Regions from separate parts of the Halomonas sp. SCS19 genome, predicted to be linked through region 3. Evidence: predicted binding sites of a transcription regulator. Region 3 holds the regulator's gene; each other region holds the start of a gene.
What was found. The regulator FNR, encoded in region 3, switches genes on or off when oxygen is low (the NO sensors DNR and NnrR bind a similar motif). The targets are predictions, from matches to a motif close to TTGATNTANATCAA.
Positions count from the first base shown of each region.

Region 1 (7,112 bases), 2.9 Mb from region 3:
CTACATCGGCTCACACGGCGCCGCCCAGTACGGTGCCGTGGTGCTGCCGATGGTGCTGGGCCAGGACTCCCCCGTGCTCGAGGCCGGCCGCGCCAGCGTTACCCAGTCCCCCGGTGGTACCGGCGCCCTGCGCCTGGCGGCGGACTTCGTCGCGACCCAACTGCCTGGCAAGGGCATCTGGGTCAGCGACCCGACCTGGCCGAACCACCACGGCATCTTCACCGCCGCCGGCATCGAACTGCACAAGTATCCCTACGTCGACGCCGACAACCGTCTCGACTTCGACGGCATGCTGGAAGCCCTCAAGCAGATCCCCCAGGGTGACGTGGTGGTGCTGCACGCCTGCTGCCACAACCCCACCGGCTTCGACCTGAACCACCAGCAGTGGCAACAGGTGCTTGAAGTGATCCAGCAGCGCGACCTGCTGCCGCTGGTCGACTTCGCCTACCAGGGCTTCGCCGAGGGCCTCGACGAGGACGCCTACGCCGTTCGCCTGCTGGCCGAGAATCTCGACAACGTGCTGATCACCAGCTCCTGCTCGAAGAACTTCGGCATCTACAACGAGCGTACCGGCGCCCTGATCGTGGTGGCGAAGAACAGCGAGGAGATGGAGAACGTCCGCTCGCAGATCGCCATCGTCGCCCGTGAGAACTACTCCAACCCGCCGGCCCACGGCGGCAGCATCGTGGCGGAGATCCTCAACTCGGCGGAACTCGCCGCGGTGTGGCGCGAGGAACTCACCGAAATGCGCGATCGCATCAACACCCTGCGTCGTGACTTCGTCGAGGCCTTGAAGCCCTACGGGCTGGACCAGAAGTACGCCCACATCGCCGAGCAGCGTGGCATGTTCTCCTACACCGGCCTGACGCCGGAACAGGTGGACCGCCTGCGTGACGAGTACGGCATCTACATGGTGCGCTCGGGCCGCGCCAACGTCGCCGGCTTCTCCCAGGAGAACCTGCCGTACCTGGCCAAGGCGGTGGCCGCCGTCAACGACTGACGCCCTGCCAGCGGGCTGTGCCAGCCAGCAAACGACGCCCGGGCCTGTCCCGGGCGTTGTCGTATCCGGACGAACTTCCCGGCGCCACCGAGCGCAACCACCATTCCTGCAAGCCTGTTTCTGCAAGCCCTGGGCTCTGTCCGAAAAGTCGACGAGCGCAGGCAGGTTTCGCAAAAGCCCTAGGCGCAGTCCGAAAAGTCGACGAGCGAAGGTTAGACAAGGCAAAAATCGGTGAGAAAGCGCAGTTTACGGGGTGTAAATGAGCATTTTGACCGGGCTGGCGCACCAGACGATTTTTAACGCCGTATTACCGAGCGCAGGCACTTTTCAGACAAGCCCTAGCCCAGGCCATGCTTGGTGGCCCACACCGCTGCCTCCACCCGTGAGCGAAGATCCAGCTTCTTGAACAGATGCTTGACGTGGACCTTGACGGTGCCCTCGGCGATGTCCAGCTCACGGGCGATCATCTTGTTGGACAGGCCGCGAGCCAGGGTCCGCAGGATGTCCCTCTCTCGAGCGGTCAGGCACGACATGCCGTCGTCGCCCCCTGCCGGCAGCTCGCCCTTGACCACGCTGGCCAGCAGCGACGCCATCTGTGGCCCCAGCACCACCTGACCCTGGGCCGCCTCGCGAATCAGCCGCAGCACCTCCTCGGGGTCCATGTCCTTGAGCAGATAGCCATCGGCGCCTTCCTTGAGCGCGCGCACCACGTCGTCGTCGGCGTCGGACACGGTCAGGATCACGATACGGCTCTTGACCCGGGCGTCACGCATCCGCCGGAGCACCTCGATGCCGTCGATGGGCTGCATGTTGAGGTCGAGCAGGATCAGGTTGGGTTGCAGATCGACGGCCTTGCGCACCGCCTCGGCGCCATCCGAGGCTTCACCGACCACCACCAGACTAGGATCCATGTCCACCAGTTGACGCACCCCACGCCGGAACAGGGGGTGATCGTCCACGATCATCAATCGAAGCATGCTCATAGTGCTATCTCCAGAGTGGTTTCACCCGACCCGCTGCCGGGCAACACGTTCAGCAGGCCACGTCGTCGCGACCTCGCGCCCGTGAAAGCCCATCACTCGGACGCCACAGGTAACTGCGCCAACAGACGCGGCAGAAAGCGGACGGTCACCACGGTGCCGCAGGGCTTGATGCCCCTGACCGTGAGCTTTCCACTCAGGCTTCGTGCCCGCTCCTCCATGATCGCCATCCCGTGGGACATGGAAGGATCCGATTGCGGTCCGATGCCTACACCGTCGTCCGTGACCGAAAGTTGATAGTGCCCCGTGTCGTCGACGGCGAGGCTGATGGTGCAGTGCCGAGCACGTGCATGGCGGGCCACGTTGGACAGCGACTCTCGCACGATCTGCAGCACATGAATTTCCTCGTTGGGGGTCAGCGACAGCCCGCTCCACTGGCCTTTCAGGGTCAGCTCGAAGTCGCCCCGCTTGGAGTACTCCAGCACCGTTTCCTCCAACGCCGCTTCCAGACCCGACTCATGGATGCGCAGACGAAAGGTGTTGAGCAGCTCCCTGAGCTGGCGGTAGGACGAATTGAGACCGTGCCGGAGTTCCGCGACCACCTGCGCCACCTGCTCGTGGCGTTGCTGATCGAGCTGCATCTGTAGACGGGTGACCTGGATCTTCAGGTAGGACAGCGACTGAGCCAGCGAGTCGTGAAGCTCTCGCGCAATCACCGCGCGCTCATCCATCAGCGCCAGCCGACGCTGCTCGTCGGCTTTCTCGGACAGCGACAAGGCCGCGGCAATCAGCCCGGCCACCGTCTCCACCAGCTCGATCTTCCACTGGGCAAGCATATGGCCGGGAGGCTGATGGACACGCAACTCGCCAAAATCCCGACCCGCTTCGCGCACCCTGACCGCGTATTCATTGCCGTTGGCATACAGTCCGGCAGCCGCCTTGTCTGATATTTCACGCCCGCGCGATGGTTCCTGAACGAAAGCGCTTTCCGCGCCGGGGCGAGAGCTGAGTCTGACAATATCCTTGCCATTGCCTCCCATGGACAGGCGCAGCTCGAAGGGGCCTTCGTCGGTCACCGCCTCAAGCTGGCGCAGCACTTCCTCGAGCTCTTCCCGGGTCAGCGGAGTAACCCCATTGAGACGCCGCGCGGTCAGATAAAGCATACGCAACGCATCATTGCTGCGCTTCAGTTCATGGGTCTTCGCCGCGACACGCTTTTCCAGCTGACCGTACATTTCCGACAGGCTGGCATTCATCTTGTTGATTGTTCTGGATAACAAGCCTAACTCGTCGTTACCTCGGTAGATGGTTCTCCCCGAAAAGTCACCGACCATTACGCCATTTACAACACGAATAAGGTCACGAAATGGCGGCATGACACCGCAGACTATTCGATAGACAACCATCACCATAAAGATCACGAGAACGGCGAGCGATGCCCCCTGAAAAACCTCAAGAAATACGACCTTTGACTCGGCATATTCTTGAAGCCTTCCCACCAGAATATCGACCTTGTCGACGAACTCGGCGACCTTGTCATCCAGCCGAAAGACGTCACCACCTTCGAAATCCACCGTGTTGGGACGCAGGGTTTCGTGCCAGCACTCCACCACCCTGTCGTAGGCCTCTCTGAGCGGATCATCGGCGTCCACCGGAATCAGCGCGATGATCGCCCCGGCAGCCAGCGTGGCCTCCATCTGTTCGTGCTGCCAGCGTCGCCTGGGGTGATCCGCCGGCAGCAACTCCGACGTCGCCAGCAGTCGATAGGCCTGCATTCGCAGCGAGCCCGCCTGGTTGATGGCGTCGGCGTAACCTCCCGCGCTCTTTGCGATGACGATGGAGCCCAGCAGGCTGACCAGGGCCAGACAGGATATCGCCGCCATGGCGACCAGCATGCGCAGCATCAGTGATCGGCGCAGGTAAAAGGCGCCGTTCATCTACTACACCTTCCCTTTTTGACCCAGATCAAGGGTTTCATCATCTAGAAATTTCCGGAATGTCGCATCCATCTGAGAGGGCAGATAATACGTGACGAACACCTCAAAAACACCCGGATACCTCCATGGAGGTAATTAAGCAAATGCGCTGGATATAGCACGCAATTCTCTTGACCACAATCAAGTGCCATACAGATACATTGTAGCAAGGTTTAGGGGCCGAACCGGCACCCCTAAAGAGGAAAGCACATGCTCCAACATGACACCGTACCCCGGCGTCAGCAGAACAGAGCGCTAGGCCTATCCACACTCGCCTTCACTCTCTGCTTCGCCGTCTGGACCCTGTTCTCGATTCTCGGTATCCAGATCAAGGAGGACTTCGCGCTCTCCGACACCCAACTTGGCCTGCTGATGGCCACTCCCGTGCTGACGGGTTCGATCAGCCGACTCTTTCTCGGTGTACTGACTGACCGCTTCGGGGGCCGCTGGGTCTTCGGTCTGCTCATGCTGGTCACCGCTACCTGTGTCTACCTGCTGACCTTCGCCAACAGCTACGTGATGCTGCTGGTCGGCGCACTGGGTATCGGCCTTGCCGGTGGCTCCTTCATCGTCGGCGTGGCCTACACCTCGGCCTGGTTCGAGAAGGAACGCCAGGGTACGGCGCTGGGCATCTTCGGGGCCGGTAACGTCGGTGCCGCCGTCACCAACTTCGGCGCGCCCTTCCTGCTGATGGCAATGGGCTGGAAAAGCACCGCCCTGGTCTACGCCACCATCATGGCGATCATGGGCGTGGCCTTTATCCTGCTGGCCAAGGAAGACCCCCAGAATCAGTCGCGCAATGCCGTGCGCCTGCCGCTGTCCGAGCAGTTCGCGCCCCTGGCCGACCTGCGCGTGTGGCGCTTCTCGCTCTACTACTTCTTCGTCTTCGGTGGCTTCGTCGCCCTCGCCCTTTGGCTGCCCCACTACCTGATCGAGGTCTACGGCCTGAGCCTGTCAGCGGCGGGTATCGTGGCGGCGCTGTACACCATCCCGGCCTCGCTGTTCCGTATTCTCGGCGGTTGGATGTCCGACCGCTACGGCGCCCGTCGCGTGATGTACTGGACCTTCCTGGCCTCGGTCATCTGCACCTTCCTGCTGAGCTATCCGCCCACCCAGTACGTCGTCGATGGCGTCCGTGGTCCGGTCGAGTTCACCTTCGCCATGCCGCTGGTCGGCTTCATCCTGTTGACCATGGTGCTGGGCTTCTTCATGTCGCTGGGCAAGGCCGCCGTGTACAAGCACATCCCGGTCTACTATCCCAAGAGCGTCGGCCTGGTCGGTGGCGCCGTCGGCATGGTCGGTGGCCTCGGCGGCTTCTTCCTGCCGCTGACCTTCGGCATGCTCAATGATGTCATCGGCATCTGGCAGAGCTGCTTCATGCTGATGTTCGTCGTGGTTGCCGCCGCGCTCATGTGGATGCACTTCGCCATCCGCAAGGCCGAGCGTATCGAGGCCCGCGATCGCTGCGAGTCCACCGACCTGCCCGAGCTGTCCACCCCGAGCCGTTTCGTGCTCGAGGACTGGCGCCCCGAGGACGAGTCCTTCTGGCAGTCCACCGGTCGCAAGATCGCCACGCGTAACCTGTGGATCTCCATCCCCTGTCTGCTGCTGGCCTTCTGCATCTGGATGGTGTGGTCCATGGTCGTGGCCAAGCTTCCCCAGGTAGGCTTCGAGTACAGCCCGAACCAGCTGTTCTGGCTGGCGGCCCTGCCGGGTCTTTCCGGTGCCACCCTGCGGATCTTCTACAGCTTTACCGTACCGATCTTCGGCGGCCGTCGCTTCACCGCGATTTCCACCGCCTCGCTGCTGCTGCCTGCCCTGTGGATCGGCTTCGCCGTCCAGAATCCCGAAACGCCCTACCTGGTGATGGCGATCATCGCCCTGCTGTGTGGCTTCGGTGGCGGCAACTTTGCGTCCTCCATGGCCAACATCGCCTTCTTCTATCCCAAGCGTGAGAAGGGCAAGGCCCTGGCCATGAACGCCGGCCTCGGCAACCTCGGCGTGTCGGTGATGCAGTTCCTGGTGCCCGTGGTCATCTCCACCGGCAGCTTCGTGATGTTCACCGGCAGTGGCCAGCCGATGTCCGACACTGATCTTCTGTGGCTGCAGAACGCCGGCTTCGTGTGGGTGCCGTTCATCGTCATCGCCACCGTCGCCGCCTGGTTCGGCATGAATGACATCGCCAGCGCCAAGTCCTCCTTCAAGGAGCAGTCGGTCATCTTCAAGCGCAAGCACAACTGGCTGATGTGCATCCTCTACACCGGCACCTTTGGCAGCTTCATCGGCTTCTCCGCCGGCTTCCCGCTGTTGACCAAGACCCAGTTCCCGGCCATCGATGCCCTCCAGTACGCCTTCCTCGGCCCGTTCGTCGGCGCCCTGAGTCGTGCCTGGACCGGTGGACTGGCCGACCGCTTCGGTGGTGCCCGGGTCACCTTCTGGACCTTCCTGACCATGATCGGCGGCGTGATCGGCGTGCTGTTCTTCCTGATGAACAAGGACATGTCGATCGCCTTCTACGGCTTCTTCGCCTCCTTCATGCTGCTGTTCTTCGCCACCGGCGTCGGCAATGCCAGCACCTTCCAGATGATCCCGTCGATCTTCCGCAAGGAAGTGCCGCGGCTGATGCCGAACCTGACCGCCGCCGAGCAGCTGGTCCACGCCGAGCGCGAATCCGCTGCCACCATCGGCTTCACCTCGGCCATCGCCGCCTACGGCGCCTTCCTGATTCCGAAGTCCTTCGGTACCTCGATCTCGCTGACCGGCGGTGCCGAAGCGGCACTGATCGGCTTCATCGTGTTCTACGTGTTCTGCACCGCCCTGACCTGGTTCTACTACAGCCGCAAGGGCGCGGAGATCGAACTGAACCTGGATGCGGGTCCCACCCGCAAGCCAAGCGCCGGTGCGGCCCAGACCCAGCACTGACGTTCCCGTCAAGACCGTGACATTCGAGTCCGCAAGGACCGCCTAGCCAGGCCCCCTTCGGGGGGCCTTTGAGGAGACCTCCATGAGTCATTTTCTCGATCGCCTGAGATACCTGACCAAACGTCCTCCGGAATTCGCCGACGGACACGGCGAAACCCGCGAAGAGACACGTGACTGGGAAGACGGCTATCGCGCCCGCTGGCAGCACGACAAGATCGTGCGCTCCACCCACGG
Region 1 covers NZ_JAMSHN010000001.1:4,061,532-4,068,643, reverse strand. Annotated here, with positions in the region: gene NFH97_RS17585 (amino acid aminotransferase) at 1-1,000, shown strand, start outside; gene narL (two-component system response regulator NarL) at 1,339-1,983, opposite strand; gene NFH97_RS17575 (histidine kinase) at 2,076-3,917, opposite strand; gene NFH97_RS17570 (nitrate/nitrite transporter) at 4,167-6,878, shown strand; gene NFH97_RS17565 (nitrate reductase subunit alpha) at 6,961-7,112, shown strand, end outside.
Region 1: NFH97_RS17570 (nitrate/nitrite transporter) is a predicted target of FNR. The motif match lies at 3,936-3,949, and genes of this name have one in related genera.

Region 2 (7,112 bases), 1.1 Mb from region 3:
TATGCAGAAGATCGCAGAGGTCGAGCCGCAGCTGGTGGCGGAGCTGGCAGAGCACGGCGCGCGCTTCACCCACCACTCGTCGATCGCCCCCACCGGGACGATCAGCCTGTCGCTGGGCAACAACGCCTCCAATGGTATCGAGCCGTCGTTCTCCCATCGCTACTTCCGTAACGTGATCCAGGCCGGCAAGAAGACCAAGGAGCAGGTCGAGGTGGTGTCCTTCGAGCTTGCCGCTTACCGTCACTTCATGCACGCCGACGCGGTGGAAAGCGACCTGCCCGAGTACTTCATCACCGCCGACGCGGTGACCCCCAAGCAGCACGTGGCGGTGCAGGCCGCGGCCCAGGCCTGGGTCGACTCGGCGATCTCCAAGACCGTCAACGTGCCCACCGACTTTGCCTTCGAGGCGTTCAAGGACCTGTACCTGGACGCCTACCAGAGCCGCCTCAAGGGCTGCACCACCTTCCGCTTCAACCCGGAGGCCTTCCAGGGCGTGCTGGTGCGCGAGGATGACCTCAAGAACACCACCTATATCTTCGAGCTGGAGAACGGCGAGACCCTCGAACTCAAGGGCGACGAGACGGTGATCTACGACGGCGAGGAACACAACGCCGCCAACCTCTACGACGGCTTGAAGGAGGGGACCTATGGCAAGTGGTAATCGGTCCAGCGGCGAGCCAGCCTGCCTGCCAGTCGGCGAGCCGCAATATCATGCCTGGGTCGTGAGCGTGTCACGCCCGCATCATCTTTCTGGAGGAGCCCGCTGATGGCTGTCGAAATCAATTCCAAGATCGTGGGCTACCGCGTCAAGAGCGAAGAGGCCGCCCCCGCGCCGGCCCCGCTGCCCGAGGAAAACCCGCTGACCATGCGCATCCCCTCGCGCCCCGAGGGAACGCTGGAGGCGGTGTCCGAGAAGATCTCCTACGTCGGCGCCGAAGGCCGCAAGAAGGTCTACCTGCTGGTGTCCTTCATGCCGGTGGAAGGCGTGCTCAACGGCCAGCGCGTTATCATCGAGCGCCCGGTGGAGTTCTTCTTCCCCTCCGGCCAGCTGTCCAGCGAGCACCAGTGGATCACCGCCACCATGCGCAGCCTGTCGCTGGCCGCCCGCGGCGGCTACGTCACCCAGGCGGTGGCGGATCTGCGCAAGGTAGCCTGGGACAAGGGCCTGGTGCGCTGCGGCATGAACCGCTGGAACAAGCCGATGTTCCACGACTCCGAGGTCGCCGCCATCGCCTGGTCGATCCAGCAGATCCTCTACCGTCGCGGCTTTCTCGACATCGACGGTAACCAGGTGCCGGTGGAGGACCTGGTCAGCCGCTACGCCCGGCGCCAGGCCTCCGGCCACGGCTGGTACCCCGCCGAGGTCGAGGACGAGACCCCGAGCGGCGCGGTCGAGCCGCTGGACGGCAAGCCTGCCGAGTCCGCCGCCGAAGGCGCCGGCCCCGCAGTGGTCGGCAACTGCCCCGAGTGTCGCGGCGAGCTGATCATGATGGACGGCTGCCCCACCTGCTACGCCGGCTGCGGCTGGTCGAAGTGTGGCTAGTCGACGTTTGGTTGGAAAGCACGACTAGAATACGTGGCTAGAAAGCACGGCTGGCGCGCGAATAGGCCAGCGTCACAACGATGGGCCCTTCGGGGCCCATCGTTGTGTCTGGAGGGGGGTGTCGTTCAGCCAGCGTCGTGACAGCAGGCGCTATGACGCCCCAGGCGGCTGAGCCTGGCCGGAGCGGGTGATGTTGTAGACGGGGTGGCCGCAGGGGCAGTGGTGGTTGATGAACCGGCTGCGGAAAAAACGGATGTCGAACTCCCGGACGTAGCTGGTCTTGTGGGCGGCCAGCACGATGTCAAAGGCGTAGTCGCGGTGGGCCTCGCCCCGACTCTGGGCGTCCAGGTAGGGCGTGTAGTCGGTGGTGATATGCAACTGGAGATGGGCTTCGCACAGGTGCCCGGTGAAGTAGGGCAACACACGTATCTGGCTTTCCTCCTTGGGCGCCGAGGGTTCGGGCATGCCAGTCACGTTGCCGATGATCACCTTGCGAGAATCCAGCACGAACATGCAGAGGCCGCTGCCGGTGCCAAGCAGGCTGCCAAGGTAGAGGGTTTCGGCATGGTCACCCTCTATCAGCTTGCGCATGGCGTGGACGGTGAAGCGATAGCTCTGCCAGTGGCACCACTGTGCTGCTCGTTGCAGTCGGTGATAGACACTAGCCCCGACGCTGCGACGCGCAAACCCGGCCAGGCGCTGGCGCAGACGGGATTGGCCCAGATAGAAGGCATAGTACCAGGCCACCAGTTTCGTAAACGCCAGGCAGATGATCGCAATGGTAAGGGTAACCAGCGACGTCTGAAGGAAGGGCTCGCCGAAGGGCTCGCCTTGGGTGTCTGGGTTGGCGTAAGGAGAAGCGGAGGGGGCAGAGAAAGCGTGCAGGAGGTAGAGCACAGCGAAGACCGGGAGGGCGGCCCCAAAGCCGGCGATGGCGCTGCGCAATGTCAGCTGTTGTCCGTTGGCACGAATGACGTAGCGTCGCCAGGAAGGGATCGAATGGCATAGCAGAAAGCCGGCCACCAGCAGGACGAAAGGTGGCAGCAGCTTGATGCCGCTCATTCCGGCTTGCTGTCCCTGCGATCGAGGCTGCGGCGAAGGGCTCTGACGTTGCTCTTGACCTTGCGCGACCGCACCAGCTCGGCGCTGTCCACGGAGACGGCGCCGCGATGCGATATCTTCATGCTACGCAGGTGGCCACCCTCTTTGGCCTTGAGGTAGCCTTCGAAGCTGGTTTCGATGGACATCGTTGCTCCTTTTCCGCTTGTGAACTTGATGCTCTGCGGAACCTGGGTGAAGCCAAGGGGCCGAACCCTATGATGTCCGCAGTGTAGCAGAGTTCCCATTTCGACCCCGGCATTCGGCTGTGTCAGAGCGTTCAACGAGCGCTACGCCAGAGGGCTTGATGGGCGTCATGAACCGAGGGCGACGGGATCGCTAGCATGACCCGGCGGCGTCGTGCCGCTTGACCAGGAACCCGTCATGTCGCTGTCACCGCTCGGCTCGCTGTCGTTGCCTTCTCTTGCCCTTCCTGCCTTGCCCACCCTTCCTTCGCTGTCGTCGTCGTTGACGTCCGGCGCCTTGACCCGGGTGCCCCATCGTCTGCATCTGTCACTGATGCGCCGTCTCGGCCCGCTGCCCCTGCCGCTGTTGCGCACGAGTCTCGAGCCCTGGCTCAACCGCACCCTGGCAGAGCCGCTGGCCGACGGTGAGTTCGACGTGCTTGAAGGGCGCCGTGTATGTCTGTCCATCGACGATCTGGCGCTGGCGGTCACCCTGACGCTTACGCACGGGCGCCTGCAGGTCACCGACGCGCCCTGGGAGGTGAAGGTGGCGGGGGGCTGGCGCGAGTTCGCCTGCCTGGCCAGCCGTGAGGAGGACCCGGACAGCCTGTTCTTCCAGCGCCGGCTGTGCCTGGAGGGTGATACCGAACTGGGGCTGACGGTGAAGAACCTGCTGGATGGCCAGGAAATGGAACTGCTGCATCCCTACCTGCTCGAGGTGCTGGGGCAGCTGCAGCGCTGGCTGCCCCGCCAGGCCTAGGCTCCTTGCTGACGGGTAGCGGAGGAGGCCGGCGAACCGGCCTCCTGAGTGAGGTGGCGTGGGAGGGAAGGGGCTTTCAGTCTTCCAGCACCGGCGCCAGATCCATCCCTGCCTGGCCGTGCCAGTAGCCGTTGCACAGCTCGGCGTCGACCAGCGCCAGCGGCGAGGGCGCCGGGTAGCGTCCCTGGCGGGCCAGGTCGAAGTCCGCCACCACCTCATCCATCCCCTCTGAACGCGGACTTAGCCGGGCCGTGGTGACGCCCATTGTGGCCATCTCGGCAAGCTCGTGGCGCAGGTCCTGACAGGCCCCGGACAGGGTCTGGATACCGTTCAGGGTGAACAGTCGACGGCTGTCGTCCTGGGTGGTCAGCGACAGCCCTTCCGGATAGTCCTGGCAGACGAACTGGCAGCGATCCTTGGGGTGCTGATGGTGACGCGCGGTAAAGCAGCGCGACGACCAGGCCAGCGGCAGGTGGCCGTAGGCCAGCACCTCGCAGTCCAGCGCCAGCCCCGCCTCGCGGGCGTCAGACAGCAGCCGGGCCAGGTCGGCGCCGGGCAACTCCACCGGGGCGACGAAGCGGAACATGCCGGCGCGCTTGAGGATCTCCAGGGTCGGCACATTGTAGAGGTTGAGCGCCGGGCCGCCGACGAAGGGCAGGCCCGCCTCGGACAGCCGGTGCACCGCGCTCATGTCGTTGGCCTCGACCAGGAAGTCGCCGTTGTCGCACAGCCTGGTCAGGTCGCGCAGGTCGGCGTTGGACTCGATCAGGGTCTGCGAACCGAGGATCACCTGCTTGCCGGCGGCGGCCAGCTGGTGGCCGATCTCCAGCCAGTCGGCGAGCTTCATGTCGCGCCGCCGGGAGCACACGGTCTCGCCTAGGGTGACGCTGGCCAGCGGCCAGTGGCAGGCCTGTTCATAGAAGGCGAAGTAGCGCTCGCGGGTCCAGTAGAAGGACACCGGGCCAAGGCTCAATTCCAGTGAAGCAGCGGTCATCTCGCCTCCTGTCATTTCCAGTCGCGCTCGTAGGCGCCGAGAGTATGGGTGGAGCCTTCGGCCAGCGGCGCCAGGGCGGCGCTCCAGTCGGCCTGGGGGCGATAGTCGTCGCCGGCCCGGTCCAGATGGTCCAGTGCCTGGCGCCACACGCGGGTGACGCTGGCCACATAGGCCGGACTGCGCTGACGACCCTCGATCTTGATCGCCTTGATGCCCAGCGCCGCCAGCTGGGGCAGCAGGTCCAGGGTGCTGAGGCTGGTCGGCGCCTCGATGGCGTGGCCGACGTCGCCCTCGACGTTGAAGCGTCCCTTGCACAGGGTCGGGTAGCCGGCCTGTTCGTCGGCGCGGTAGCGATCGATCAAGACGCCGTTCAGGCGCGATTCGCGTCCGCTGGCGGTCTCTTCCCAGCGCACGTGGGCCGCCGGCGAGCACACGCCGTGGGTGTTGGGCGACTCGCCGGTCAGGTAGGACGACAGATAGCAGCGGCCCTCGGCCATGATGCACAGGCTGCCGAAGGCGAACACCTCGAGCTCCACCGGGCTGTGGCGGGCCAGGTCGCGCACCTGGTGGATCGACAGCACCCTGGGCAGCACCGCACGGCGGATGCCGAACTCGCGGTGGTAGAAGGCCAGCGCCTCGTGGCTGGTGGCGGAGCCTTGCACCGACAGGTGGCGGGGGATGTCCGGGTGGCGTTCGGCGGCGTAGGCCAAAAGGCCCGGATCGGCCAGGATCAGGGCGTCGACCTGAAGCGAAGCCGCCTGGTCCACCGCCGCGCGCCACTGGGCCAGGCTCGACTGCTGCGGGTAGGTATTGATCGCGCAGAACACCCGGCAGCCCCGGGCGTGGGCGTAGTCGATACCTTCCCGGGCGCGCTTGTCGGTGAAGTTCAGCCCGGCGAACTGGCGGGCGTTGGTGGCGTTCTGAAAGCCGAAGTAGACCGCGTTGGCGCCCTCGTCCACGGCGCGCTTCAAAGCGGGCAGGCTACCCGCGGGACAGACCAGTTCCATGTCGATCTCCGAGCGAAGAGAGGCGCCATGCTAGCCCCACGCGGACACCGCCGGCTTGATGCGTATCAGTGTCCGCCAATGAAGTGAGGGATGGAGCGAAGGGATGACGCGCTGCACCGGGGCCGGGTGTGGACAACCTGGCGATGGTGGGAATCCGACTTGCGGGTCAGGCGTGCAGATAAAGGTGGCGATGAGCTTGTGAGTCGTTCTGTGGATAACCCTGTGTGGCACCTTGTGAAAAGCGGTGGGCAGGCGGTGCAGGGGCTGTGGGCAGCGGTGTATAAGTCGCCTGTCAGTGGTGGATCAGCGGCTCGCTCGCTGTGGTAAACGAAAACGGGCCCCGCAGGGCCCGTGGTCTTCTTGCCGGAGCCTACTGACCGCCGGAGGGGAAGTGGAACTCCGCCTGGGTGGTCTCGAAGGGCGAGGGCCAGCGCTGTGACACCGCCTTGCGACGGGTGTAGAAGCGCACAGCGTCAGGGCCGTAGGCGTGCAGGTCGCCGAACAGCGAACGCTTCCAGCCGCCGAAGCTGTGGCTGGCCACCGGCACCGGCAGCGGCACGTTGATACCCACCATGCCGACCTCGATGGCGTCGGTGAAGCGACGCGCCGCCTCGCCGTCACGGGTGAACAGGCAGGTGCCGTTGCCGTACTCGTGGGCGTTGGTCAGGGCGATGGCCTCGTCGAGGCTGTCGACACGCACCACGCACAGCACCGGGCCGAAGATCTCCTCGCGGTAGATGGTCATCTCCGGGGTGACCCGGTCGAACAGGCAGCCGCCGACGAAGAAGCCGTTCTCGTGGCCCGGGACCACCAGGTCGCGGCCGTCGGCCACCAGGGTGGCCCCTTCCTGCACGCCCTTCTCGATATAGCCGAGCACCTTGTCGCGATGCTGGGCGGTGACCAGGGCGCCCATGTCCAGGCCCTTGTCGGTGCCGGGGCCGATCTTCAGCGCGGCGATCTTGGGGCCCATGGCCTCGATCAGGCGGTCGGCGGTGTCATCGCCGACGCACACCGCCACCGAGATCGCCATGCAGCGCTCGCCGGCGCTGCCGTAGGCGGCCCCCATCAGGGTGTTGGCGGCGTTGTCGATATCGGCGTCGGCCAGCACCACGGCGTGGTTCTTGGCGCCACCGAGGGCCTGCACCCGCTTGCCACTCTCGGCGCCACGCCGGTAGATGGTTTCGGCGATGGGGGTCGAGCCGACGAAGGACACGGCCTTGACCTCGGGGGCGTCGAGCAGCGCCTCGACGGTCTCGCGGCCGCCCTGAACCACGTTCATGATGCCCTGGGGCAGGCCGGCTTCCTCGAGCAGGCGGGCGACCGCCAGGGCGGCGGACGGGTCCTTCTCGGAGGGCTTGAGCACGAAGGCGTTGCCGCAGGCGATGGCCATCGGGTACATCCACAGCGGCACCATCGCCGGGAAGTTGAACGGGGTGATGCCGGCCACCACGCCCAGCGGCTGAAAGTTGGAGAAGGCGTCGATGGACGGCCCCACGTTGTGGGAGTACTCGCCCTTGAGCAGCTC
Region 2 covers NZ_JAMSHN010000001.1:2,287,655-2,294,766, forward strand. Annotated here, with positions in the region: gene NFH97_RS09890 (adenosylcobalamin-dependent ribonucleoside-diphosphate reductase) at 1-661, shown strand, start outside; gene NFH97_RS09895 (ribonucleoside-diphosphate reductase) at 767-1,543, shown strand; gene NFH97_RS09900 (hypothetical protein) at 1,694-2,605, opposite strand; gene NFH97_RS09905 (hypothetical protein) at 2,602-2,790, opposite strand; gene ubiT (ubiquinone anaerobic biosynthesis accessory factor UbiT) at 3,026-3,586, shown strand; gene NFH97_RS09915 (U32 family peptidase) at 3,663-4,580, opposite strand; gene ubiU (ubiquinone anaerobic biosynthesis protein UbiU) at 4,592-5,587, opposite strand; gene NFH97_RS09925 (CoA-acylating methylmalonate-semialdehyde dehydrogenase) at 5,958-7,112, opposite strand, start outside.
Region 2: ubiT (ubiquinone anaerobic biosynthesis accessory factor UbiT) is a predicted target of FNR. The motif match lies at 2,946-2,959, and genes of this name have one in related genera.

Region 3 (7,112 bases):
GCAGCGGCTCAAGCAACAGTCGCGCCAGATGATAAGACGCCTGATCGTGGCGGCCGTCGGCATGATGCAGGTGCTGATGTTTTCCATCCCGCACTACGTCGACGGCGGTGATCTCAGTAGCGAGTTCGAGCGCCTGTTTGCCTGGCTATCGCTGGCGCTGACCACTCCGGTGGTACTCTACTCGGCCCAACCCTTCTTCGTCGGCGCCCTGCGCGATCTGCGAACCCGCGTGCTGGGCATGGATGTGCCGGTGGCCCTGGCCATCGGTGGTGCCTTTATCGCCAGTACCTGGTCGGTCGTGAGCGACTCCGGTGACCGCTACTTCGACTCGGTCAGCATGTTCACCTTCTTCCTGCTGTTCGGACGCTACCTGGAGTCTCGCGCCCGTACCCACTACGGCCGTAGCGGCAATGCCCTGGCCAGCGCGCTGCCGAGCGCTGCGGTGCGCCTCGACGAGCATGGCGATGAACGCGTCATCCCCGCCAGTCGGCTGGTCCCGGGTGACCGGGTTCGGGTCAGTCCCGGCGCCCAGATTCCCGCGGACGGCACCCTGACCTCGGGCCTTGCCCAGATCGACGAGTCGCTGCTGACCGGCGAATCGCTGCCCCGCCTGCGTCGCCAGGGAGATGCCGTGCACGCCGGCACCCTGTGCATGGACAGCCCGATCGAAGTGATGGTCACCCGCGTCGGCGACGATACCCGCGCCGCCGGCATTCTCGATCTTACCGACCGTGCCTTCGCCCATCGTCCACGTATCGCCCGCCTGGCCGAGCAGGTGGCCCATCGCTTCGTGTTGAACCTGCTGGTCATCACCGCCCTGGTGGCGCTGGTCTGGAGCCTGATCGACCCGAGCCGCAGCCTGTGGATCACCCTGTCGGTACTGGTGGTGACCTGCCCCTGCGCCCTGGCGCTGGCGACCCCCACCGCCCTGACCGTGGCCCACGGCCGGCTGAGACGTGCCGGGGTACTGGTGACCCGAGCCGATGCGCTGGAGACCCTGGCCTGCCTCGATCGCGTCGTCTTCGACAAGACCGGCACCCTGACCCGGGGACGCATGCAACTCGCCGAGCACCGGCCGCTGAGCGACGCCGAAGGAAGCGCCAACAATGGCGAGATGGACGCTGCCGCCAAGCGCCGTCATCTGGCACTGGCGGCGGCACTGGAGACCGGCTCGGAGCACCCCATCGCCCGCGCCTTCGCTGCCTGGCGCGACGCCAGCTGCCAGGCCAGCGAACTGCGCAATCACCCGGGCCAGGGCGTGGAAGGCGTGATCGACGGCCGGCGCTGGCGACTGGGCCAGCCGCACTTTGCCTGCCTGGGCCAACCCGTTCCTGAGCTCCCTGGCGCAGGGCTTTGGTTGCTGCTGGCCAGCGAAGGCAAGCCCCAGGCCTGGTTCAAGCTCGACGATCAGCCCCGTGACGACGCCGCCGAGACCCTCGCCGCCCTCGCCCAGCGAGGGCTTGCCATCGAGATCCTGTCGGGCGACCGCGCCGTCAACGTTGGCCAGCTGGCCCGCACGCTGGGCGTCGGTCAGTGGCGTGGCGAGGCCACCCCGGAGGACAAGCTTGGGCACTTGAAGGCGCGGCAGGCACAGGGCGAAAAGGTGGCCATGGTCGGTGATGGCATCAATGACGTGCCGGTACTGGCCGGCGCCGACCTTGCCATCGCCATGGCCGGGGCCAGCGACCTCACCCGCACCCGCGCCGATCTGGTATTGCTGGGCGAACCGCTCACGGGTATCGTCGAAGCCATCGAGGTGGCCCGCCAGACCCGTCGCATCATTCGCCAGAATCTGTCCTGGTCGGTGCTCTACAATGTCGTGGCGCTGCCCGCAGCGGCGCTGGGCTTCGTGCCCCCATGGCTTGCCGCCATCGGCATGTCACTCAGCTCGTTGCTGGTCATCGGCAATGCCCTGCGTCTGCGGCGCGGACGCACCAGGCCGACCGCGACGCCTTCACCCGTCACCGCTAGCCCCGGCCCATGAGCATCCTTTACCTGTTGATACCCTTGTCGTTGATCCTGCTGGGCCTGGCGGTCTGGGCCTTCTTCTGGGCGGTGCGCAACGACCAGTTCGAGGACCTCGAAGGCCCCGCCTATCGCATCCTGTTCGAAGATGAAGACGACACTCGCAATGCCGATGACGGCGCTTCCTCGTCCGAAACGCCTGCGCAGACATCCGATCGTGATCCATCGTCCAGAGGGCCTGAGTGAATCCTACCGGCCTCGAGCTGCCTCCCATGATGGCGGCCTTCGTGTTTGGTCTGCTTGGTGGTGCACACTGTATTGGCATGTGCGGCGGCATCATGAGCGCTCTGACCTTTGCCATCCCCCCCAGCATGCGTCAACCTTGGCGGGTGGGCTCTCTGGTGCTCGGCTACAATGTAGGTCGTATCACCAGCTACTGTGTGGCGGGCGCTCTGGTTGCCACCCTGGGTTCGGTGATCGGCCTTTCGCCGACTCTGCGTGGCCTGATGCAGATCGTCGCCAGCCTGATGTTGATCCTGATGGCGCTTTACATTGCCGATCTATGGAAAGGCCTGCGTCACGTCGAGGCACTGGGACGTCACCTCTGGAGGTACCTGGAACCCGCAGGCAGACGCCTGTTGCCGGTGGTGCGTCTGCCCCAGGCGGTGGCGCTGGGCGCCATCTGGGGCTGGCTGCCCTGTGGCCTGGTGTACTCGATGCTGGCCTGGAGCCTGGCACGGGCCGAACCCCTCGAGGGCGCACTGCTGATGGCGAGCTTCGGTCTTGGCACGCTTCCGGCGCTGGTGGTGACGGGCCTCGCCGCCAGACAAATGCAGGCCCTGCTGGCGCATCGGGCAACACGCCTTGTCGCCGCTGGCATGATCATCGCCTTTGCCGTCTGGCAACTTTGGACTGGGCTGCATCAATGACGCATCCTACCTCTAAGTTATTAATCCTAAAGAGGTAGACGCCACTTTTAGCTGATCTGAGGGTGTAGAATAGTGCCATCAACGTGCTGTACGGGCGACGTCTGTTCTCCCCATGGCCCAGTCAATATCGATCCCAGATCCACAGGAGCTGCGAATGAGTCCTACGGCCCAAGATCGGCGGCGTCCCATGCTGCATGAGACTCGCTGTGAGTCCTGCAGCCTGAGTTCCTTGTGCCTTCCGCTGTCGCTGGAGACCGCCGACCTCGAGCGCTTCGATTCCATCATCCGTCGTCACCCGCCGATCAAGAAAGGCACACGATTGGTCGAGCAGGGAGATCGCTTCACCAGCGTCTTCGCGGTCCGGTCGGGGAGTCTCAAGCAGATCACCACCGAAGGCAGCGGCGAAGCTCAGTTGACCAACTTCTTCCTGCCCAGTGAACTGGTTGGGCTGGATGGCATCGACGACGGCCGCTATCCCGGCAGCGTGGTGGCGCTGGAGACCACCACGGTGTGCGAGATTCCCTTCGACCGCCTCGATGCGCTGACCCAGACCCTGCCGGAGCTGCGTGCCCAGCTGTTTCGCACCCTGAGCAAGGAGCTGCGAGAGGACCGCCGGATGATGCAGCTGCTGTCACGCAAGACCGCTGATCAGCGCCTGGCCTGCTTCTTCCTCGGCCTGTCGGATCGCTTCCGCCGCCGCGGCTATTCACCGTTCAGCTTCCGCCTGTCCATGTCCCGCGCCGACATCGGCAATCACCTGGGGCTGGCGGTGGAAACGGTCAGCCGTATCCTCGGGCGTTTCCAGCAGCAGGATCTGGTGGCGGTATCGGGACGTGAGGTCAATATCCTCGACCTGACCGCGCTGTCGACCCTGGCCGACACCGAAGTTACCTGAGCGGATCTGGCAGCAGCGTGCCGGGCCTGGCCGGCAGGGCCCTGTATCCAGGATCTGGAAAGCAAAGCGTAATAGATGGCGTGTGACAAAAAAGAGGCCGCATCCGGAGATGCGGCCTCTTTTGCTGTCATGGCGTCCTGCACATTCGCTGCTGGCGAGATCAGTCGGCATCCACCACGTCGATGCGCCGGGCCTGGCGTTCGGCCTGCACGGCCTCCAGCCCCTCGAAGTCGAACAGTTGCCGATCCGCCAGCTGCGACGGCGCCACATTGGTCACCGCCTTGAACATGCTCTCGAGGCGCCCGGGATGCTTGACCTCCCACTCGGCCAGCATCTCCTTGACCACCTGGCGCTGCAGGTTGGGCTGGGAACCACACAGGTTGCACGGGATGATCGGGAACTCCATCGCCTCGCTGTAGGCCTGGATATCGGCCTCGCGGCAGTACGCCAGCGGGCGGATGACGATGTTCTTGCCGTCGTCGGAGAGCAGCTTGGGTGGCATCGCCTTGAGGCTGCCACCGAAGAACATGTTCAGAAACAGCGTCTCGAGAATGTCCTCGCGGTGGTGGCCCAGGGCGATCTTGGTCGCCCCGATCTCCTCGGCGAAGCCATAGAGAGAGCCGCGCCGCAGGCGTGAGCAGAGCGCGCAGGTGGTCTTGCCCTCCGGCGTCTTCTCCTTCACCACCGAATAGGTGTCGCGCTCGAGGATGTGGTAGTCCACGCCGATACTGTCCAGATAGTTCGGCAGCACATGCTCCGGAAAGCCCGGCTGCTTCTGATCCAGATTCACCGCCACCAGCGAGAAGTTGACCGGCGCGTTGCGCTGAAGGCTGCGCAGGATCTCGAGCATGGTGTAGCTGTCCTTGCCACCAGACAGACACACCATGATCTTGTCGCCTTCCTGGATCATGCCGTAGTCGATGATGGCGTTGCCGGCCTGGCGGCGCAGGCGCTTCTGCAGCTTGTTGAACTCACGCCGTGCCTTGGCCTGAACGTGAGCTTCCGTCTGGTCGCCATCCGCAGCAGGGTCGGCCGGGCTGTCGCCGGCATCGATCGAGAGATGGTCATCCTCGGGGGTACGGGGATCGAACAGGGTGGCGGAGGCGGACTGTGGCGACATGGGAGCGGGACATCACGGCTGAAAATGAAAGAGGCGCCAGTCTACCATCCGGACGCTTTAGTGGCGAAGAGGTCAGCGACCGCTTACCCCGGCGAGGACAATAAGGGGGGGGGGCTTTTCGTCGGCGGCACATCGGAAACCGCCAGGGACGACACCGCCGTAGTGGCGCCCTTGCGCGTCGTGGCCTGGTCTGGTCTGGTCTGGTCCGGCAAGTCGAAGAACGCAAGTGCCTGTCAGCCAGGCCCTAGGCGCTGTCCGAAAAGTCGACGAGCGAAGGTTAGACAAGGCAAAAATCGGTGAGAAAGCGCAGTTTACGGGGTGTAAATGAGCATGTTGATCCGATTTTTAACGCCGTATTACCGAGCGCGGGCACTTTTCAGACAAGCCCTAGACGACGTTCAGCGCCAGCAGATAGCGCACCACCACGCCCAGCAACAGCAGCAGGATGCCGGCACGTTGCCAGCCAAACTCGCGCACGGTCAGGGTCAGTCGCTTCTCCCAGAACTTGACCATGCCCCACAGGTCCCGGGTACGGCGATAGTACTGGAGGTAGGCCACCAGCACCGAGACCAGGCCCAGCGCCAGCAGCGTGGGCTCGAGAAGGGTCAACATGGCGTGCAGACTCATGACAGGATCTCCTTGCAGGTGAATGGTTGCCGGTGCGGGTGGCACCGGGTCAGCGCGGATGACGGCAACGGGTCAGCGCGGATGACGGCAACGGGTCAGCGCGATGGCGCCGTGAGTGCCCCGCTTTCCAGGCGCAGATGCATCAGCGCCGTGGTGACGGCGTCGCCCAGGGCCGTATGGCGTCCCATGATCGGGACTCCAAGTCGCTCTGCCAATTGTTCAAAGGTCGGCTGCACCTCGATTTCCGGGTGACTTCGGCGCAGCCGCTTGCGGTACTGCTGGGCCACGTCGATGGTGGCGTTGGGCAGCGAGAAGCCAAACTCCGCCTTCAGGTAGCGATCCAGCATGGCCAGGTCGAAGTCGATACACCAGCCGACCAATGGGCGATTGCCGATAAATTCCAGCAGCGTCGTCAAGGCCTCGCGCACCTCGAGGCCGCCTTCCAGGTCGACCCCACGCAGGCGATGGATACAGATGGAGTCACCACTCAGACTGGCAGGACGCGCGAGCCGCAGGTCCAGCGACTCGCTGGTCAAGACGCGATCGTCACGAATGCGCACCGCAGCGATGGACACCAGCTCCGCATGACGGGTATCCAGGCCGGTGGTTTCGCAGTCCAGGGACACCAGCTCGTCGCCGGTATAGGGATTGAACAGCCAGGCGAAATCGCCATCGGCCTGCCGACGCCTGTCGGCCACACGCCTGATCGCTCTCAGCATCGGGTACTCTCCCAAGCGAAACCATTGACGCCAAGGCAGCTTGCCCTGGGGGGCTGCCTCGACACTCATGCATACTCCAGGTGATAGCGGTGGGACAGGCTGGCCTTGAACTCCTTGACCAGGTGCAGCGCCTCGCGCAGCAAGTCCCGCTCCAGCGAATTGAGCGACTGCACCACCACCCTGTCCGGGGCGTCCGTGGCCCGGGCATCGTCGCGCCGGTAGGCCAGCTGCGCCCGAAGCCGAAGCTCACAGAACAGCGACAACGCCTCGCCGAGATCCTCCGCCACCACTCGCTCGATGCGCCCGAGTGACGCCAGCGCCGCCAGCCGGTCGTGGGTCGAGGTCTCGCGCAGCCCGCACTCCAGCGCCATGGTGCGAACACCGTGGACGATGGGAAAGATGCCACCCTTCTTGATGTCGACGCCGTGCTCGGGCTTCTTCAGCGTTCCAAACAGGGTCAAGGGCGTCGAGAACCGCAACACTCCCCTCGCCAGATGGGTCAGCAACAGTTCATTGCCCCGTGTTTCTTCGATCAGCACGTCGTGGAGTCGGTCCACCAGGGCAAAGTCACCGGCCACCCCCGAGGCGTCGGCAAGCACCGCCAGACGCATCAGGCTTTCTCCGTCGGGTTCGCTGACCCAGCGACGGATGCGCGCGCGCCATTGCGCAAGGGTGCCGACCCACTGGGGGTTGGAGACCATGATGTTGCCCGGGCAGCGCGGATAGCCCAGATCGTCGAGCACGCTGGTGAACCGCGCGGTATCTGCGCTGAGCTCGTCCCACTGCTGGTCATCGGCCAGGATCAGCGCATTGTCCTGGTCGGTCTTCAGGATCTGCTCGCCGCGCCCTTCGCTGCC
Region 3 covers NZ_JAMSHN010000001.1:1,179,809-1,186,920, forward strand. Annotated here, with positions in the region: gene NFH97_RS04930 (heavy metal translocating P-type ATPase) at 1-1,984, shown strand, start outside; gene ccoS (cbb3-type cytochrome oxidase assembly protein CcoS) at 1,981-2,211, shown strand; gene NFH97_RS04940 (sulfite exporter TauE/SafE family protein) at 2,208-2,894, shown strand; gene fnr (fumarate/nitrate reduction transcriptional regulator Fnr) at 3,049-3,789, shown strand; gene ttcA (tRNA 2-thiocytidine(32) synthetase TtcA) at 3,950-4,909, opposite strand; gene NFH97_RS04955 (hypothetical protein) at 5,297-5,536, opposite strand; gene NFH97_RS04960 (3'-5' exonuclease) at 5,632-6,324, opposite strand; gene NFH97_RS04965 (DUF294 nucleotidyltransferase-like domain-containing protein) at 6,321-7,112, opposite strand, start outside.

Region 4 (7,112 bases), 1.1 Mb from region 3:
TGACATCGCTGGGGCTGTCCTGGCGCTATCGCATGCCGCTGCTGACCGCCTGGTCGACGCCCGGGGCGGCGTTGCTGGTGACCCAGTTGCCCGGCGTGCCCTTCGACCAGGCCGTCGGTGCCTTCCTGCTGTCATCGCTGCTGATGCTCGCCGTCGCCGCCAGCGGCCTGGTCGAGCGCATCATGGCGGTGGTGCCGGCGTCGATCGCCTCGGCCATGCTGGCCGGCATCCTGTTGCCCTTCGTGCTGGAAGTCTTCACCACCGTGCAGACGGACCCCTGGCTGCCGCTGGCTCTGCTGGGTGTATGGATGCTGTGCCGCCGCCTGGCGCCACGCCTGGCCATCGTCACGGTCCTGGCCGCGGGGGTGGCGCTGTGCCTGGGCCGCGGCGACTTGAGTCTGGCGGGTGTTGCCGTGAGTCTGACCCGTCCCGCCTGGGTGACCCCGGCCTTCGATCCTGTGGTGTGCCTGGGTATCGGCATACCGCTGTTCGCGGTCACCCTGACCACCCAGAACCTGCCGGGGTTCGCCATGGTCAGAAGCGCGGGCTTTACGCCGCCGGTGGCGGCAAGCCTGGGGGCCACCGGCCTGGCGTCGCTGCTGATGGCACCCTTCGGTGGCCACGGCGTCAACATGGCGGCGATCAGCGCGGCCCCCTGCCTTGGCGAAGAGGCCCACCGCGAGCCTGGGCGACGCTACACCGCCGGCATTGCGGCGGGAATGGGCTATCTGCTGCTGGGCGCCCTGGGGGCGACGGTGGCGTCGTTGTTCGACGCCCTGCCCAGCGCCATGATCGCGGTGGTGGCGGGACTTGCGCTGATGGCCACCCTGGGCGGTGCGCTACGTACCGCCTTCAGCGACGGCGACAACCTGGACGCGGTGCTGGTCACCTTCGCCATCACCGCATCGCCATTGACCCTGGCGGGCATCGGCTCGGCCTTCTGGGGCCTGGTGGCGGGGCTGATCGTGCTGAGACTGCAGCGCAGGCGCTGAGTCGGGGGCGGTAGAGATTGCGGGAAGGATGCTGCGGGGGCGGCCGCTCAGGCGGCGATGGAAGAATCACAAGACAAGGGAAGAACCACAGGAGCAGCCGCCGGGTGCTGCGCGCGCACCCGGCGTGATCGATCTCAGCCGTCCAGCGACACGCTGTCGGGCGAGGTACTGGCTGGCAAGGCACGGGCTGGCAAACCACGGCCAGCGTGGGTCGCCTCGTCACTGGCCATGCGCACCATGGCCAGGGCCTCATCCAGGCTCTCGACCTGCTCGACACGCACCAGCTCGTCGCTCAGCTTGACCTCGGTACCGACACGTTCGCTGACCAGCCGCTCGAGGCTCGCCAGATCGCGTCCCTCGCCCATGGGCAGAGAATCGACGCTGGCGGAGCCCGTACCCGGCAGGTAGATGGTGCCGTTGGAGAAGTCCACCGCGTAGGCGATCACCCCGGGCACGATAAAGAACAGCAGGCCGACGCCGTTGGCCACCGCCACCACCGGGTCGATGCGACCACTGATCTGCCCCTTGCGTTCAGGGTGAAAGACGGTGCCGCAGCCGACGAGCGAGGTCAGGGTGGTGGCAAGCACCAGGCCGGTAAGCAGACGGGGCGGACGCAGCATGAACAACTTCCTCTTGCAGTAATCTGGCATAAATGACGGAAAGCGGTGCCGACAACGACTCGACCGCTGCCCAGCATGATAAAACTCATGCGCATCCTACCACGTTCGCCACCCTTCGCTCCTTGTCGCCACCAACGGTGGCGGTTGCTTTTGCCGGCATGACACCTTCCCCGTACAATGCACGTCACTTTCATGGCCGGATGCGAGTCGCCGAGGATGCCCCTCGACGGCCATCGACGGGACAGCCCGCTGCCCTGCTCGCCTCCAGCGCTTACCAGACTCGATGTGAAGGAACCTGCGGACCCATGCGCGCCACCGAACTTCTGATCAGTACCCTGAAGGAAACTCCTGCCGACGCCGAGGTCATCAGCCACCAGCTGATGCTGCGCGCGGGCATGATTCGCCGCCTCACCTCCGGCCTGTACACCTGGCTGCCGCTGGGCCTTCGCACCCTGCGCAAGGTGGAGCGTATCGTGCGCGAGGAGATGGACCGTGCCGGCGCCCAGGAGCTGCTGATGCCGGCGGTGCAGCCGGCCGAGCTGTGGCAGGAGTCCGGCCGCTGGGAGCAGTACGGTCCGGAACTGCTGCGCCTGAAGGATCGACACCAGCGTGACTACTGCGTCGGCCCGACCCACGAAGAGGTGATCACCGACCTGGTACGCAAGGAGATCGCCAGCTACAAGCAGCTGCCGGCCAACTTCTACCAGATCCAGACCAAGTTCCGTGACGAGATCCGTCCGCGCTTCGGGGTCATGCGCTCGCGTGAGTTCATCATGAAGGACGCCTACTCCTTCCACCTGGACGAGGCCTCGCTCAAGGACACCTACCAGAAGATGTACGACGCCTACGTGCGCATCTTCACTCGCCTGGGTCTCGACTTCCGTCCGGTGATCGCCGACAACGGCTCCATCGGCGGTACCGGCTCCCACGAATTCCACGTACTGGCCGACTCCGGCGAGGACGATATCGTCTTCTCCACCGAGTCCGACTACGCCGCCAACATGGAAAAGGCCGAGGCCCTGCCTGCGCCCCTGGACAGCGATGCCCGCCGCGCCGAGCCCGCCGAGGAGCTGAGGCTGGTCGACACCCCCAATGCCAAGACCATCGCCACCCTGGTCGAGCAGCACGGCCTGCCCATCGAGAAGACCATCAAGACCCTGATGGTGCACGGCCACGAGGGCGGCCTGGTGGCGCTGCTGGTGCGCGGTGATCATGAACTCAACGAGGTCAAGGCCGAGCACCTCGAGGAGGTGGCGACGCCGCTGACCATGGCCAGCGAAGAAGAGATCCGCGCCGCCGTGGGCGCCGGCCCCGGCTCGCTGGGCCCGGTGGGGCTCGAGATGCCGATCGTCATCGATCGCAGCGTGGCGCTGATGAGCGACTTCGGCGCCGGTGCCAACGTCGACGGCAAGCACTACTTCGGCATCAACTGGGAGCGCGACGTGGCCCTGCCCAAGGTCGCCGACCTGCGTAACGTGGTCGAGGGTGACCCGTCACCCGACGGCAAGGGCGTGCTGTCGATCAAGCGCGGCATCGAGGTAGGCCACGTGTTCCAGCTCGGTCGCAAGTACAGCGAGGCGATGAACGCCACCGTACTGGGCGACGAAGGCAAGGCGGTTCACCCCTGGATGGGCTGCTACGGCATCGGCATCACCCGCGTGGTGGCCTCGGCCATCGAGCAGAACCACGACCAGGGCGGGATCATCTGGCCCGACGCCATCGCCCCCTTCCATATCGCCATCGTGCCGATGAACGCCCACAAGTCCCAGCGCGTGCGCGAGACCAGCGAGCGCCTGCACGACGAACTCAGCGCCGCCGGCTTCGACGTGCTGCTGGATGATCGTGATCTGCGTCCCGGCGTGCGCTTCGCCGATCAGGAACTGATGGGCCTGCCCCATCGGCTGGTGGTGGGCGATCGCAGCCTCGACAAGGGTGAGCTCGAGTACAAGGGTCGCCGTGACAGCGAGGCCACCATGGTGCCCGCCGACGAGATCGTCGAGTTCCTCAAGCAGCGCATCGCCCTTTAAGGCCCCGCCTGGCGCGCCGCGGCTTGTCGCGGCGCGCCTGGCAGGCGGGTCCAGAGAAATTCATGCGAGTTCAGGTGCGCTCAGGTGCAAAGAACCAAAAAAAAAACCGACCCCGAAGGGTCGGTTGAAAAAGGGGGATGACTCCCCCTCCCCTGACGCTGGTTGACGGCTATCGCTTGCGACGGTGAGCGTCGCGGATGATAAAAGCGATCCAGCCGGCCATGAAGGCCACAGAGAGAGCGACGGCACCCAGCCCGAAAATGACGGCGTTGTCGACGTACATGGCGCTGCCCTCCTGTCTCTGTGTCGATGAATTCATGGTACCCGGTCGGCCCCAGAATTGTGCTGACCTGCGTCAAGGGACGCCATGAGACATCGGCCCGCCATTTCTTACGAAAAAGCCGCCTACAACAGGCGGCTTTTTCGTCGTCTGTGGCACCCTTTCAGCGAAAGCGCCTCCAGGTACCGCTACCGGGCCTTGTGCGAAACGTCGACGAGCACAGGCACTTTTCAGGCAAGCCCTAGAGGACCTTGCGGTCCTCCACCTCGGAGGCCTCGGTGCCGGGCGGCAGCGGGTGCCCCTTGGCCAGTTCGGCGCGGGTGGCCTGGCGAATTTCGAGCACCTCGAGGCGATACGACAGGGTCTCCCCGGCCAGGGGGTGGTTGGTGTCCACCACCACGCTGTCCCCCTTGACCTCCACCACGCTGACGATCTGCGGGCCGGCATCGCCGGGAGTCTGGAAGCACATGCCGGGGCGCAGATCGGTGCCGGGAAAGGCCTGGCGCCCCACCTCGCGCACCAGCGACTCGTCGCGCAGGCCATAGGCCTCGGCCGGGGACAGGGTGACGCTGAGGCGGCTGCCGACCTCGGCGTCGACCAGGGCGCGCTCGAGGCCTTCCATCAGGTTGCCGTGACCGTGCAGATACTCCAGCGGCTCATCGCGCTTCCAGGAATCGTCCAGGACGTCGCCCTGCTGGTTGCTCAGGACATAGTGCAGACGCACCACACACTGGGGAGAAATTCTCATCTCGGGCTCCTTGGGGTCGACATCAGTCCTGGCGCTTGAGCGCGGCGACGGGCATTTCCAGGCGCTGCTGGCGATGCAGCATGTTGAGCAGCACGATCGCCCGCTCTTCGCCCTTGTGGCTCTCGAACACCGCCTTGAGGTCCTTGAAGGGTCCGTCGGTGATCTCCACCGACTCTCCGGCCCGGAAGTAAAGCTGGCCAGGATCGTCGTCCTTGGCTTCGCCGTGCTGGCGCAGCAGGTCGATCAGCTCATCACTGACCGGCACCGGCATCGACAGCCCGAAGGTCACGATCTTCAACACTCCGCGGGTCGAGCGAATCGGGCGCCAGTTGCTCTCGACCTGGTCGAGCCGCAGAAACAGATAGTAGGGGAACAGCGGCTCCTCGACCCAGGTCAGCTTGTTGCGGCGCTTCTTCTGCACCTCCAGCACCGGATGAAAGAGCTCGTATCCCTGGTTGGCCAGATGCTCGGCGGCCCGGAACGACTCTCCGCCCTTGCACTGGACCACGTACCAGCGCGGGGTGGCATCGCCCCCCAGGCCCGCCTCGATATTGCTGTGACTCATGTGACTCCTTCCAGACTCAACCACCACCAGCCACCAAGCCGGCAGTATCGCCTGTCATTGACGCGGTTCCCGGTGCGTTGCCGACGGCCCTTGATGATCACCGCTGGTATCGCCCCTGCGGCTTTGCAACAATTCGTCGAGCCGCACCGAGATGTTGCGCGCATTTTACCATTCGGAAGGCGGCCTGTGGCCGACCAACTGCAAGGAGGCTATCCATGCCCACCTCGTCCGGCCAGCATCCCTGGGTCGACGCCCTGCGCGTCTACCTGCGACTACCCGTGCTGGCCATGCTGTTTCTGGGCTTTTCTGCGGGCCTTCCCTTTCTGCTGGTGTTCTCCACCCTGACCACCTGGCTGCGTACCAGCGGGGTCGAGGTTGCCGCCATCGGTTTCTTCTCGTGGATTGGACTGCTGTACTCGATAAAGTTCTTCTGGGCACCGGTGGTGGACGCCTTCCGCCTGCCGCTGCTGACCCGCCTGCTGGGCCAGCGGCGCAGCTGGATGCTTGCCGGCCAGGCGCTGATCATGGGCGGCCTGCTGGGCCTTTCGTCACTCGACCCGGCCTCCCAGCTCGGCGCGGTGGCGCTGTTTGCGCTGATGGTGGCCTTCGGCTCGGCTACCCAGGACATCGCCATCGACGCCTTTCGTATCGAGTCGGCCGAGGACGAGGTCCAGGCGGCGATGGCGTCCACCTACATCATCGGCTATCGCGGCGGCCTGATCATGGCCGGTGCAGGGGCGCTGTATCTGGCGTCGGCCTTCTCCTGGCAGGTGTCCTACCAGTGCATGGCGGCACTGACGGCGGTGGGCATGATCACCGTACTGCTGCGCCCCGAGCCGCCGCGCCAACCGCTGGCCAGTCGCCTGGCCAAGGAGCCCCGGGTGCGCGCCTTCCTGCGCGCCAGCCGCGGCCGGCCCGCATGGGTCCGGCGCACCGGCGCCTGGTTGATCGGCTCCGTGGTCTGCCCCTTTCTCGACTTCTTCGGCCGCTTCGGACTGGGCGCACTGGGACTTTTGCTGTTTATTGGCATCTATCGCATCAGCGACCTGGCGATGGCCTCGATGGCCTATCCGCTGTACGTCGACCTGGGCTTCAGCCTCGACACCATCGCCACCGTGACCAAGGTGTTCGGCGTCATCATGAGTCTCATCGGCGGACTGGTCGGCGGGGTACTGGTGGTGCGCTACGGCATCGGACGCATCCTGGTGCTCGGCGCTACGGCCACCGTGCTGACCAACCTGATGTTCGCCTGGCTGGCGCTCAGTGGCGCCCAGCACTCGCTGCTGGTGCTCACTATCGTCGGCGACAACCTCAGCAATGGCCTGGCAAGCGCGGTGTTCATCGCCTTCCTGTCGAGCCTGACCTCGCGGGCCTACACGGCCACCCAGTACGCCCTGTTCTCGTCGTTGATGACGCTGCCCGGAAAGTTCCTGTCAGGCTTTGGCGGGCTGGTGGTGGAGGGAATGGGCTACCCGAGCTTCTTCGTGCTGGCCTCGGCGCTGGGCGTACCGGCCATCCTGATGGCGCTGTGGGTCTGGCGACACCATGTGCGCGACCCAGGGGATCACGCCGTCAGCCTCGACAAGACATGACGCCATCGATGCAGCGTGCATAACCAAAAGAGGGCCGACGTTGTCGGCCCTCTTTTTCCATGATGCTTCAGCGTTTGGCCCCGAAACTGGGGGTCTGAGTAGACCTTCGGCGCTACGCGCCCCCAGGCTCAGCCGGAGCCGTCATCCAGCGCAGGCAGCGATCACCCCCCATTGCTGAAGCCGCCTTGTAGTACGCCCCTTGAGCGGGGCTTGCGATCAACCGCGCCGTCCGCTGCGCTCTTCCAGCCAGGCCAGTGCGCCCGGTGTGCTGCGCCACTGATCGCGCAT
Region 4 covers NZ_JAMSHN010000001.1:90,012-97,123, forward strand. Annotated here, with positions in the region: gene NFH97_RS00340 (benzoate/H(+) symporter BenE family transporter) at 1-992, shown strand, start outside; gene NFH97_RS00345 (hypothetical protein) at 1,127-1,612, opposite strand; gene NFH97_RS00350 (proline--tRNA ligase) at 1,918-3,639, shown strand; gene ccoM (cytochrome c oxidase subunit CcoM) at 3,809-3,922, opposite strand; gene NFH97_RS00360 (FKBP-type peptidyl-prolyl cis-trans isomerase) at 4,161-4,667, opposite strand; gene rfaH (transcription/translation regulatory transformer protein RfaH) at 4,690-5,232, opposite strand; gene NFH97_RS00370 (AmpG family muropeptide MFS transporter) at 5,448-6,824, shown strand; gene NFH97_RS00375 (SEC-C metal-binding domain-containing protein) at 7,041-7,112, opposite strand, start outside.
Region 4: ccoM (cytochrome c oxidase subunit CcoM) is a predicted target of FNR. The motif match lies at 3,985-3,998, and genes of this name have one in related genera.